One region of the Streptomyces sp. LZ34 genome, then DNA from elsewhere that is predicted to be linked to it. Evidence: riboswitches for the same ligand, from Rfam matches in the RefSeq annotation. Region 1 holds a riboswitch; each other region holds the start of a gene.
What was found. A riboswitch is a leader RNA that binds a small molecule or an ion and turns the genes downstream of it on or off. The one in region 1 is predicted to bind cyclic di-AMP.
Positions count from the first base shown of each region.

Region 2: it holds a riboswitch for cyclic di-AMP, as region 1 does, so the genes downstream of both, ACWY4P_RS15045 (M23 family metallopeptidase) here and ACWY4P_RS30355 (NlpC/P60 family protein) in region 1, are expected to answer to the same signal.
Region 3: it holds a riboswitch for cyclic di-AMP, as region 1 does, so the genes downstream of both, ACWY4P_RS49815 (transglycosylase family protein) here and ACWY4P_RS30355 (NlpC/P60 family protein) in region 1, are expected to answer to the same signal.

Region 1 is NZ_CM132680.1:7,317,944-7,321,208, forward strand. It holds gene ACWY4P_RS30350 (L,D-transpeptidase) at 42-689, shown strand; gene ACWY4P_RS30355 (NlpC/P60 family protein) at 748-1,935, opposite strand; cyclic di-AMP (ydaO/yuaA leader) riboswitch at 1,944-2,122, opposite strand; gene pcrA (DNA helicase PcrA) at 2,279-3,265, shown strand, end outside.
Region 2 is NZ_CM132680.1:3,853,948-3,857,212, forward strand. It holds gene ACWY4P_RS15040 (GntR family transcriptional regulator) at 171-911, opposite strand; gene ACWY4P_RS15045 (M23 family metallopeptidase) at 1,152-1,976, opposite strand; cyclic di-AMP (ydaO/yuaA leader) riboswitch at 1,990-2,187, opposite strand; gene ACWY4P_RS15050 (M16 family metallopeptidase) at 2,474-3,265, opposite strand, start outside.
Region 3 is NZ_CM132680.1:11,514,115-11,517,379, reverse strand. It holds gene ACWY4P_RS49825 (hypothetical protein) at 1-144, opposite strand, end outside; gene ACWY4P_RS49820 (DUF4232 domain-containing protein) at 379-1,092, opposite strand; cyclic di-AMP (ydaO/yuaA leader) riboswitch at 1,447-1,628, shown strand; gene ACWY4P_RS49815 (transglycosylase family protein) at 1,634-2,923, shown strand; gene ACWY4P_RS49810 (dsRBD fold-containing protein) at 2,978-3,247, opposite strand.

The DNA of each region.
Region 1 (3,265 bases):
GATGGGGCCGCCGGACGGGCGTGGCCTTGGGGGTGGCGGGGATGGTGGTGCCGCTGGCGGTCGCGCTCGGCACCCCGGCGCAGGCCGCCTCGTCGTGCACGACGAGCGTCGGGCCGTACCAGAAACAGGTGGAGAAGTTCCTGGGCCGCCCGGTGGACGGGCGGCAGTCGCGGACGGACTGTCTGGCGATCCAGAAGTTCCAGGTCAACCATGGGATCAGCCCCACCATCGGCTACGCCGGGCCGGTCACCTGGGGCGTGATGAAGGTGATCAATTCGCAGAAGGCGGCCGGGCGCAACCCGAACAAGGCGAGAAAGTGCCCCACCAACAAGGGCCGCATCGCCTGCGTGGACCTCACCCGCCAGCTGAGCTGGATCCAGGACGGCTCGCGGCTGAAGTACGGCCCGGTGCCGGTGCGCAGCGGCCGCGACCGGTATGAGACCCGGGGCGGGCTGAAGAAGATCTACTGGCGGCACATCGACCACTGGTCGACGATCTACGACGTCGCGATGCCGTACAGCCAGTTCTTCGACGGCGGCCAGGCCTTCCACTCCATCGCGGGGAGCGTGTGGTCGCCGCCCGGCTCCCACGGCTGCGTCAACATGCGCAAGGCCGACGCCAAGAAGTACTGGAGCCTGCTGCGCAACGGCGACGACGTGTACGTCTACGGCCGCAAGCCCGGCACCTGAGCCGCCGCCTCCCGGGGTCCCGGAGAGCCCCTCGGGACCCCGGGGAGGCTGCGAGCCGCTACGCCGGGCGGATGCTCCCGTAGATCGGCATCTCGGTGATCGGCGCCTTCTTGACCACATCGCCCGGCTTCGGGGCGTGGATCATCATTCCGTCGCCTATATAGAGGCCGACATGGCTGATGTCGTCATAGAAGAAGACGAGATCGCCCGGCTCGAGGTCGGAGGTCGATACGCGCGTGCCGACCTTCACCTGGTCCCAGGTGGTGCGCGGCAGTGAGACCCCGGCGGCCTTCCAGGCGGCCTGGGTGAGCCCCGAGCAGTCGTAGGAGTTGGGGCCGGTCGCGCCCCAGACGTACGGCTTGCCGAGCTGTGACCGTGCGAAGGCGATGGCCTTGTCGGCCTTGGTGGCGTACGAGCCGGAGGAGCCCGAGGACCCAGAAGACCCAGAGGACCCCGAGGACCCGGAAGACCCCGACGAGTCGGAGCCGCTCTCCTGGTTCTGCTCCCGCTGCTCCTGCTGCCGCTTCGCCGCCTCCTCCCGCTGCTTCTGCGCCAGCTCCGCCGCCTTGCGCCGGGCCTCCGCTTCCTTCTTCTTCTCGATCGCCGCCAGCCGCGCCTTCTCCTCGGCGGTCAGCTTCGACAGCAGCTGACGGGCCTGGGTGAGCTTGTCCTGGACGGTCTTCTTCTTGGTCTTCAGCTGCTGCTGCGACCGGGTCAGCGAGGCCAGGCTCTCGCCCGCCTTCGTACGCTCCTTGGCGGCCTTGGCCTGCTGCGACAGGAAGTCGTCGACGGTCTTCTTCTGCTCGCCGGTCAGCCGGTCCATCAGATGGGACTGGTCGAAGATGTCCTGCGGGTCGGAGGCGAACAGCAGGGTCGCGGCGCTGGAGGCCATGCCGCCGTTGCGGTACTGGGCCGCCGCATAGCTGCCCAGCTTGCGCCGTGCCTCGTTCAGCTTCTCGGTGCGCTTGGCGACGCTGTCCAGCAGCCGGTCGACCTTGGCGCGCTGCTCGCCCGTGTGCTCCTTGGCGGCGTTGTAGCTCTGGGTCGCGGATTCGGCCTGGTGGTAGAGCGTGTCGACCTTCTTCTTGACCTCTTCGACCGTCGGCTTGGGCTTGCCGGGCTCGGCGCTCGCCGTCTGGGAGAGGAGGGTGACGGAGGCGAGGGCGGCCGTGGTGACCCCGACGGCGGTGCGGCGGCCGGTGGCCGAGTCCAGTATTCGGGTCCGCGGCTTGCGGTGCGACGCCAAGGGAGGCGACTCCTTCCGTGGACCGCCTACCGGGTTAGCTGTCGGGTTCGGGCGTCGGAAGGCTGCCCTACGGGCCGTGCGGCGGACGGCTGGCGTCGCCGCGTGGACCGATTCACCCCAGTGGTGCCTCTGGGTCCCCGGCTCCGGCTGCCTCTTACGGCGGGGCCGGACTCGGCGGAGACAGCCCGTGTCGACGCGGTCGCCGACGGGTTCCGGACCGCCTGTCGCAGGACGGTAGCGGGCGTGTGGGGCTCGTGTGAAGGCTGGTGTTCGATTTGCCCCGAAACCGTTTCGTGACATCCGTACGTACGCTGTCAGTGCGGCGCCCTAGACTCGGTGAGCGATGAGCAGCCTCTTTGACGACAGCTTCCTGGCGGACCTCGGGCCCTCGGACGAGCAGCCTCCGCCGCCCGAGGACGACGGCCGGTCCGCCGGTGAGGACGTCCCGCACGACCTCTTCGACGGGGCGTTCGACGCGCCCGTCCCCAGGGACGCGTACTACCGCGACGGCGCGGCGCGGCCCGCGGCGGACCCGGCCGCGCTGCTGGAGGGGCTGAACGAGCAGCAGCGGGCCGCCGTGGTGCACACCGGCTCGCCGCTGCTGATCGTCGCGGGCGCCGGGTCCGGCAAGACCCGGGTGCTCACCCACCGCATCGCGTATCTGCTCGGCGCGCGCCAGGTGCACCCCGGCCAGATCCTCGCCATCACCTTCACCAACAAGGCCGCGGGCGAGATGAAGGAGCGGGTCGAGGAGCTGGTCGGCCCGCGCGCGAAGGCCATGTGGGTGTCGACCTTCCACAGCGCCTGCGTGCGCATCCTGCGCCGGGAGTCCAAGAAGCTCGGCTTCACGTCCTCCTTCTCGATCTACGACGCGGCCGACTCCAAGCGGCTGATGGCGCTGGTGTGCCGGGACCTCGATCTCGATCCGAAGCGGTATCCGCCCAAGTCCTTCAGCGCCAAGATCTCCAACCTGAAGAACGAGCTCATCGACGAGGAGACCTTCGCCGGACAGGCCTCGGACGGCTTCGAGAAGACGCTCGCCGAGGCGTATGCGATGTACCAGTCGCGGCTGCGCGAGGCCAACGCCCTCGACTTCGACGACATCATCATGACGACGGTCAATCTGCTCCAGGCGTTCCCCGACGTCGCCGAGCACTACCGCCGCCGCTTCCGGCACGTCCTGGTCGACGAGTACCAGGACACCAACCACGCGCAGTACACGCTGGTGCGCGAGCTGGTGGGGACGGGCCCGGTGGCCGCCGCCGACGGCGATCACGGCGAGGGCGACGGCGAGGGGCTCGGGGTCGCCGAGCTGTGCGTGGTGGGCGAC
Region 2 (3,265 bases), 3.5 Mb from region 1:
CGGCGAATCAATTCGGCACATCCACACGGCGCGGCCGCGGTGACCCACTACAGGGGACCGCGGCCGCACTGTTTATCCACGCAATATGGGGACGCGAAATCCGCGGCCGCGGAAATCCACGGCCGCGATACACCGGCGGTAATTCTTAGAAGTTGTATACGGGGCCGCTGTTAATTCCGGACACCCGCCGTGTTTACGGAATGTTTCGAACTCCTCACGCGGGAGGGGCGGCGCAGCCGGTATTCCGACATCGAGCGCTCCGCGTGCGCCGCGGCGAGCGCCCGCGCGCGGTCCGCGTCGCCGCGCGCCACCGCGTCGACCAGCGCGCCGTGCTCGTCCCAGGACTCCACGGCCCGGAGCGAGAAGTCGGAGCGCAGGGCGCCGCCCGGGGCGGGCGTCGCCGGCCGACGGGCCGGCTCCACCGCATACACCCAGGCGATCTTGCGCCTCAGCTGCACCAGCAGCCCGGCCAGGCTCGGGCTGCCGGAGGCCTGGGCCAGCGTCTCGTGGAACCAGTCGCTGAGCGGCCGCAGCTCGCCCAGCTGCCCGCGCTGGGCCCGCTCCTGGCCGAGCCGGACCAGGCCGCGCAACACCTTCAGGTGTGCCTCGGTGCGCCGCTGGGCGGCCCGGGCGGCCCCCAGCGGCTCCAGCAGCGCGCGGATGTCCAGCAGGTCGGCCGCCTCCCGGTCGGACGGCTGCGCGACGCACGCGCCCGCGTGCCTGCGGGTGGTCACAAAGCCTTCCGACTCCAGGGTGCGCAGCGCCTCGCGCACGGGCACGCGCGAAACGCCGTAGCGCTGGGCGAGGAGTTCCTCGATCAGCCGGCTGCCGGGCGCGAAGGTGCCGGAGACGATATCGTCACGGATCGCCGTACACACCGCGTGCGCCGAAATCCGGCGACCGCCCCGCATCGCGGTCGTATCGCCGCTCACTTCCGGTCCCGCATTGTCGAACCTCCGCCTTAATCTCCGCGAAACGCAGCCGATTGACGCGTGTTCAGCGACTCTATTCTAAGCAGCTGGAATTTCCGATGGGCGGGGGGATTTCATGGATATTTTTTGGCCAGGCGGCCAGGCGACCAGGCGGCCGGGCGGGTACGCCGAAGGCCCCGGTCCGCGGGACCGGGGCCTTCGGGAAGCGCGGGGGCGTGATCAGATGTTCACGCCGTGCGAGCGCAGGTAGCTGACGGGGTCGATGTCCGAGCCGTAGTCCGGGCTGGTGCGGGCCTCGAAGTGCAGATGCGGTCCGGTGACGTTGCCCGTGGCGCCGGACAGGCCGATCTGCTGGCCGGGGGTGACCGTCTGGCCGACGGAGACCCCGATGGACGACAGGTGGCCGTATTGGGTGTACGTGCCGTCGTTCATCTTGATCACGATGTTGTTGCCGTACGCCCCGCCCCAGCCGGCCTCGACGACGGTGCCGGAGCCGACGGAGTGCACCGAGGTCCCGGACGCGGCGTGGAAGTCCACCCCGGTGTGGCTGCCGGAGGACCACAGGCCGCTGGACGCCTGGTAGCCGGTGGAGAGGTACGAGCCCGTGATCGGCGACACGAACGTGTTCAGCCGCTTGCGCTCCGCCTCGCGCGCCGCGCGATCCTTGGCCTCGCGCTCCTGCTTGGCCTTCTTCGCGGCCGCCTCGGCCTTTCGCTTCGCCTCGGCCGCCTGCCGCGCGGCCTCCTTGCGGGCCGCGGCCTCGGCCTGCGCCTTGGCGGCGGCCTCCTCGGCGGCGTTCTGCTGGGTCTGCGCCTGGGTCGCGACCTGGTCTGCGAGTTCGTCGCCCATGGCGACCGCCTGGCGCAGTCCGGTGTCCTCGAAGCCGCGCGCGTCGTCCGTCGCCGCGAGGGCCGGGGCGGCGAAGCCGGCGACCACACCGGAGGCGGCCAACGTGGCTATGCCCGCGATGTTGGCGCCGGAACGGGCGGTGCGGGGGGCCCGGGTGGGGCGGCGGTGCTTCCCGGTGGTACGGGTGAACGCCATGGTCCGGCGCACTCCTTTCCTTCCCTCTCGCCTACCGGGTTAGCTGACGGGTTCGGAGCAGGAAGGTCTCCTACGGGCCCCTCCCCCTCGCGGAGAAGGCGTCCGATTCACCCCTGGGGATCACCCTCCCGGCGCCGTGGGCGGCGACGGGCGAGGCTGGTTCCCCGGCTCCCCTGGCTTGCGCCGTACGGGGACTCGGCGATGGATGTCCGTGCCGCGGGTGCGGCGTGTCTCGGGCGGACAACCGGACTGACGCTAAGCGCGACCGCATTCGATCACCAAACGGTTCCGCTTTTTTGTTGGTTTCCCCACAGACACGACCGGCCAGACGGGCAACCTCTGCCATAAAGCGGGCGAAACGACCAGCAAAAGAAGGACCCCGGCGCCTGTAACGGCGCCAGGGTCCTTGTCGCAGCGGCCTGTTGGGCCCTCACCGGGGCCGCTCGCGCGGCCGACCGGGCAGGTCAGCCCGTCACTCTGTCGGCCTGTCAGCTTGGCTAGCCCTGGATGACGCGCACCTCGCCGACGCCGAGCGCCCTGACCGGCTCCTCGATCTGTGAGGCGTCACCGACGAGCACCGTGACCAGCCGGTCAGGCGGGAAGGCGCTCACCACCGCCGCGGTCGCCTCCACCGTGCCGGTCTCCGCGAGGCGCGCGTACAGCTGCGCCTGGAAGTCGTCCGGAAGGTGCTGCTCGACCTGGTCGGCGAGCGTGCCCGCGACGGCGGCCGCCGTCTCGTACTTCAGCGGGGCCACCCCGACGAGGTTCTGCACGGCGACATCGCGCTCGGCGTCCGTGAGGCCCTCTTCCTTCAGCGTGCCCAGCACCTTCCACAGGTCCTCCAGGGCGGGGCCGGTGACCTCGGTGGCCACCGAGCCGCTGATGGCCAGCATCGCGGCGCCCGTGGCCCCTCCGGAGGGATCCGGGGCCGCCGAGCGGAGCACCTGGCCGAAGGCGCGCACGCCGTAGGTGTAGCCCTTCTCCTCGCGCAGCACGCGGTCGAGCCGGGAGGTGAGGGTGCCGCCCAGGCAGTAGGTGCCCAGCACCTGGGCGGGCCAGACCCGGTCGTGGCGGTCGGCGCCGATCCGGCCGATGAGCAGTTGGGTCTGCACCGCGCCCGGCCGGTCGACGATGATCACGCGGCCGGTGTCGTCGGCGGTGATCGGCGGCATGGAGCGGGGCTCGGCGACGCCGCCCGTCCAGGCGCCGAGGGACTCGGCCAGCGCCTTGTCGAGGTCGACGCCGGCCAGGTCGCCCACGACCACGGCGGTCGCCGTGGAGGGGCGGAC
Region 3 (3,265 bases), 4.2 Mb from region 1:
GGTCGCGAGTGTCGGCGGGGACTGTACGAGTTCGAGCAACCGCCGGGTCGCGAGGGTGTACTCCTGACCGTCGCCCAGTTCTTCAAGCGTCGTACCCGAGAGGTCCACCAACTCCGTCTCGACCCCGGTCGCCGCTCGCTCCATGACATCGTCCCCTCTAGACGCTCCGCGCCGGCTCAGGCGAGGCCTCTTCACATGGTGGCCCACCCGATAATGATTGCGGAAGAGCGAAAGGGGCCAGTGGGTGTCGGACCCATCAAGATTTTCGGACACCCAGGGGCGTCATGTGGCCGCGCTTCCCGGCCAATTCATTTCCGGCACGTCCGGCCGGGCGCGGGGCGGGGACAGCGGTTCCGCGCCCGGCCGTGGCGCTCCGGGTCAGGGTTGGGAACCCGGCTCGAGGGCGGTGACTTCGAATACTTCCCCGCAGACCTGGAAGGAGCGCGCCGACGTCTTCATGGAGCGGTAGGAGTCCGGCGGGTAGGCGCGAATTTCGGACGCGGTCCGCCAACAGGGCTTGTCGGAGAGGCCTTTGTTGAGGGTGTGCAGACTCGCGTAGGCGCTGTCGCCGGGTTTCAGGACGACCGTGGGACGCGCCGGTCCACGGCGGGTGGCGGGGTCGCCGATAGCCGCGCCGGGGGCGTCGAGCAGGGAAACGCCGGGAAAGCCCGTCAGCGTGCAACTGGTCTCGCCGGTATTGGTGAAGGCCAGGGGAACATAGACATTGCCCGCGCCGATATCCGCCCGGCCGGTGGACAGTTTCAGCTGGCCCTCGGAGCAGATGCGGCGCACGGCGGGCGGGGCGGCGGAGGCGCCCTCGGTGGCGACGGACGGCTTGGCCGCGGTCGGCGCCTTCGCGGGAGTCGAGGCCGGGGCGGCGTCGTGCCCGGCGGCACTCGGCTCAGCCGTGCCGGGCCGGGAGGAGCCCGTGGCCGAGTGGGGCGCGTCGGCGGAGCCGGGCGGCGCGGGCGCCCCCGAGTCCGTATCGGTGCCGCAGGCCGTGGCCGCGGCCAGCGCGCCGATGAGCAGTGCGCATACGGATAAGACCGGCGGCCGACGCCTCGCGGGCGTCCCGCCGTACCGCTGTGCCATGGGCAACCTCCTGTGGGTCGGGCATCCGGCGGCTCGTCAGCCGCCGCGCCGAGTGCCCCGACATTCCCCGTCCATTCCCCTTCGGCTCCTCTTCCCCCGATCGGCGCCCTTATGTCTCTGGCGGCATTAATCGCATAACAGGGGCAATTCGGCATTGCGGATTCCGCACCATAATCACCCCATCTGGAAAGCAGTGACGCGGATCACAGTTCATCGCTGACGTGATCGATTTCCGGACACAGGTCCGTCGAGACCTTGTCGTAACCAAAACGATGTGTTTACTGTGCCGCACCCGTCGCATTCCATGCACGGGTCTCTCCTCCGCCGGAGCGCCGAGTCCTGCCGTGGCGGAGGAGTGACACGACGACCTGTCACGGCAGGAGCGGGGGAACCAGGTAGGCGCCGTGCCGCGCGATGTCGGGCGGGACGGCTAGGGGTGAAGTCGCGCCACGGTGCCGGGGGCACCGGGAAAGGCGCGGCCGGGCAGCTCCCGCCCGAACCCGACAGCTCACCTCGCAGGCGTCAGGAGAGGATGAGCTCAATGGCTGCACGCGGACGTCACCGACGGCCCCGGCCCCGCCGCGTCTCCCGCGCCTCGCTCGCGTTCACCGCGGGCGGCGCCGGTGTCGCGCTGCCCCTCATAGGCGTCGGCCAGGCGAACGCCGCCTCCGTCGACACCTGGGACAAGGTGGCGGAGTGTGAGTCCACCGACAACTGGAGCATCAACACCGGGAACGGCTACTACGGCGGCCTGCAATTCTCCCAGTCCACCTGGGAGGCGTTCGGCGGGACGTCCTTCGCGCCGCGGGCCGACCTGGCCTCCAAGGACCAGCAGATAGCCATCGCCGAGAAGGTGCTCGACGCCCAGGGCCCCGGCGCCTGGCCGGTCTGCTCGGTCAAGGCGGGCCTGACCCGCGGCGGCCAGCCCGCGGACGTCTCCACCGGCAGCTCCGGCACCACACAGTCCACTCCCAAGGCGGCCCCGAAAGCCACGCCGAAGGCTGCTCCGGAAGCCGCTCCGAAGGCCACCACCAAGGCCGTCGACCAGAGCGCGGCCGCCTCCGGGCGCTCCGGCTCCTCGTACACCGTGGTCGGCGGCGACACACTGTCCCGGATAGCCGACGCGCAGGACATGGACGGCGTCGGCGGCTGGCAGCGGCTCTACGAGTCCAACCGCCAGGTCATCGGCGGCGACCCGGACCTGATCTACCCCGGCCAGAAGCTCACCCTCGACGGAAGCCGGTCCCCCGCCGGGCAGGCGCGCGAGAGCAAGCCCCGGACCGAGCAGACGGACCAGGCCAAGCAGCGCGCGGAACAGGCCCGGGCCAAGCAGCGCGCCGAGCAGGCGGCCAAGCAGCGGGTCGAGCAGGCGCAGAAGGCCCGCGAGCGCGCCAAGCAGTCCGGCTCGGCGGCGCAATCCTCGTCGTCCTTCACCACGCCGGTCTCCAGCCACTCCGTCGGCACCGCCTACGGCGTCTCCGGCAGCAACTGGTCCAGCGGCCACCACACCGGGGTCGACTTCCCCGTCGCCACCGGCACCCAGGTGCGCGCGGTGGGCTCGGCCGAGGTGGTCGCCGCGGGCTGGGGCGGGGCGTACGGCTACCAGGTCGTGCTGCGCCACCCCGACGGCATGTACAGCCAGTACGCGCACATGTCCGCGCTGTCCGTCCATGTCGGCCAGTCGGTGTCCGGCGGCCAGCAGATCGGCCGCTCCGGGGCGACCGGCAACGTGACCGGACCGCATGTGCACTTCGAGATGCGCACCGGGCCCGACTACGGCTCGGACGTCAACCCGCTCGCCTATCTCCGGTCCAAGGGCGTCCAGATCTGAGAGGTGTGTCGTGAAGGGTGCTCTGCCGCGGCCCGGTGCCGCGGCAGACCCGCCCTACATCACCAGATGTGCCTTCGCGTGCGTGACCTCCTCGATGTCACCGCCCGCCTTCGAGATCAGCCGGTGAGCGAGGTTGTTCAGCGCGCGCGCCGCCGCGACCTCCTCGCCGACCCGCGGCTGAGCCGGGTCGTCGGGGTTCCGGTTCGCCCGGCCCTGAGCCAGCATCTCGGTCCCGTCGTGCATCCTCAGCCGGACGACCGCCTCGGTCAGGGGTCCGAGCTCACGGAACTCCATTTCGATGTCGCATCCCACGATCGTCTCCATCGCAGTCATCACCTCCTG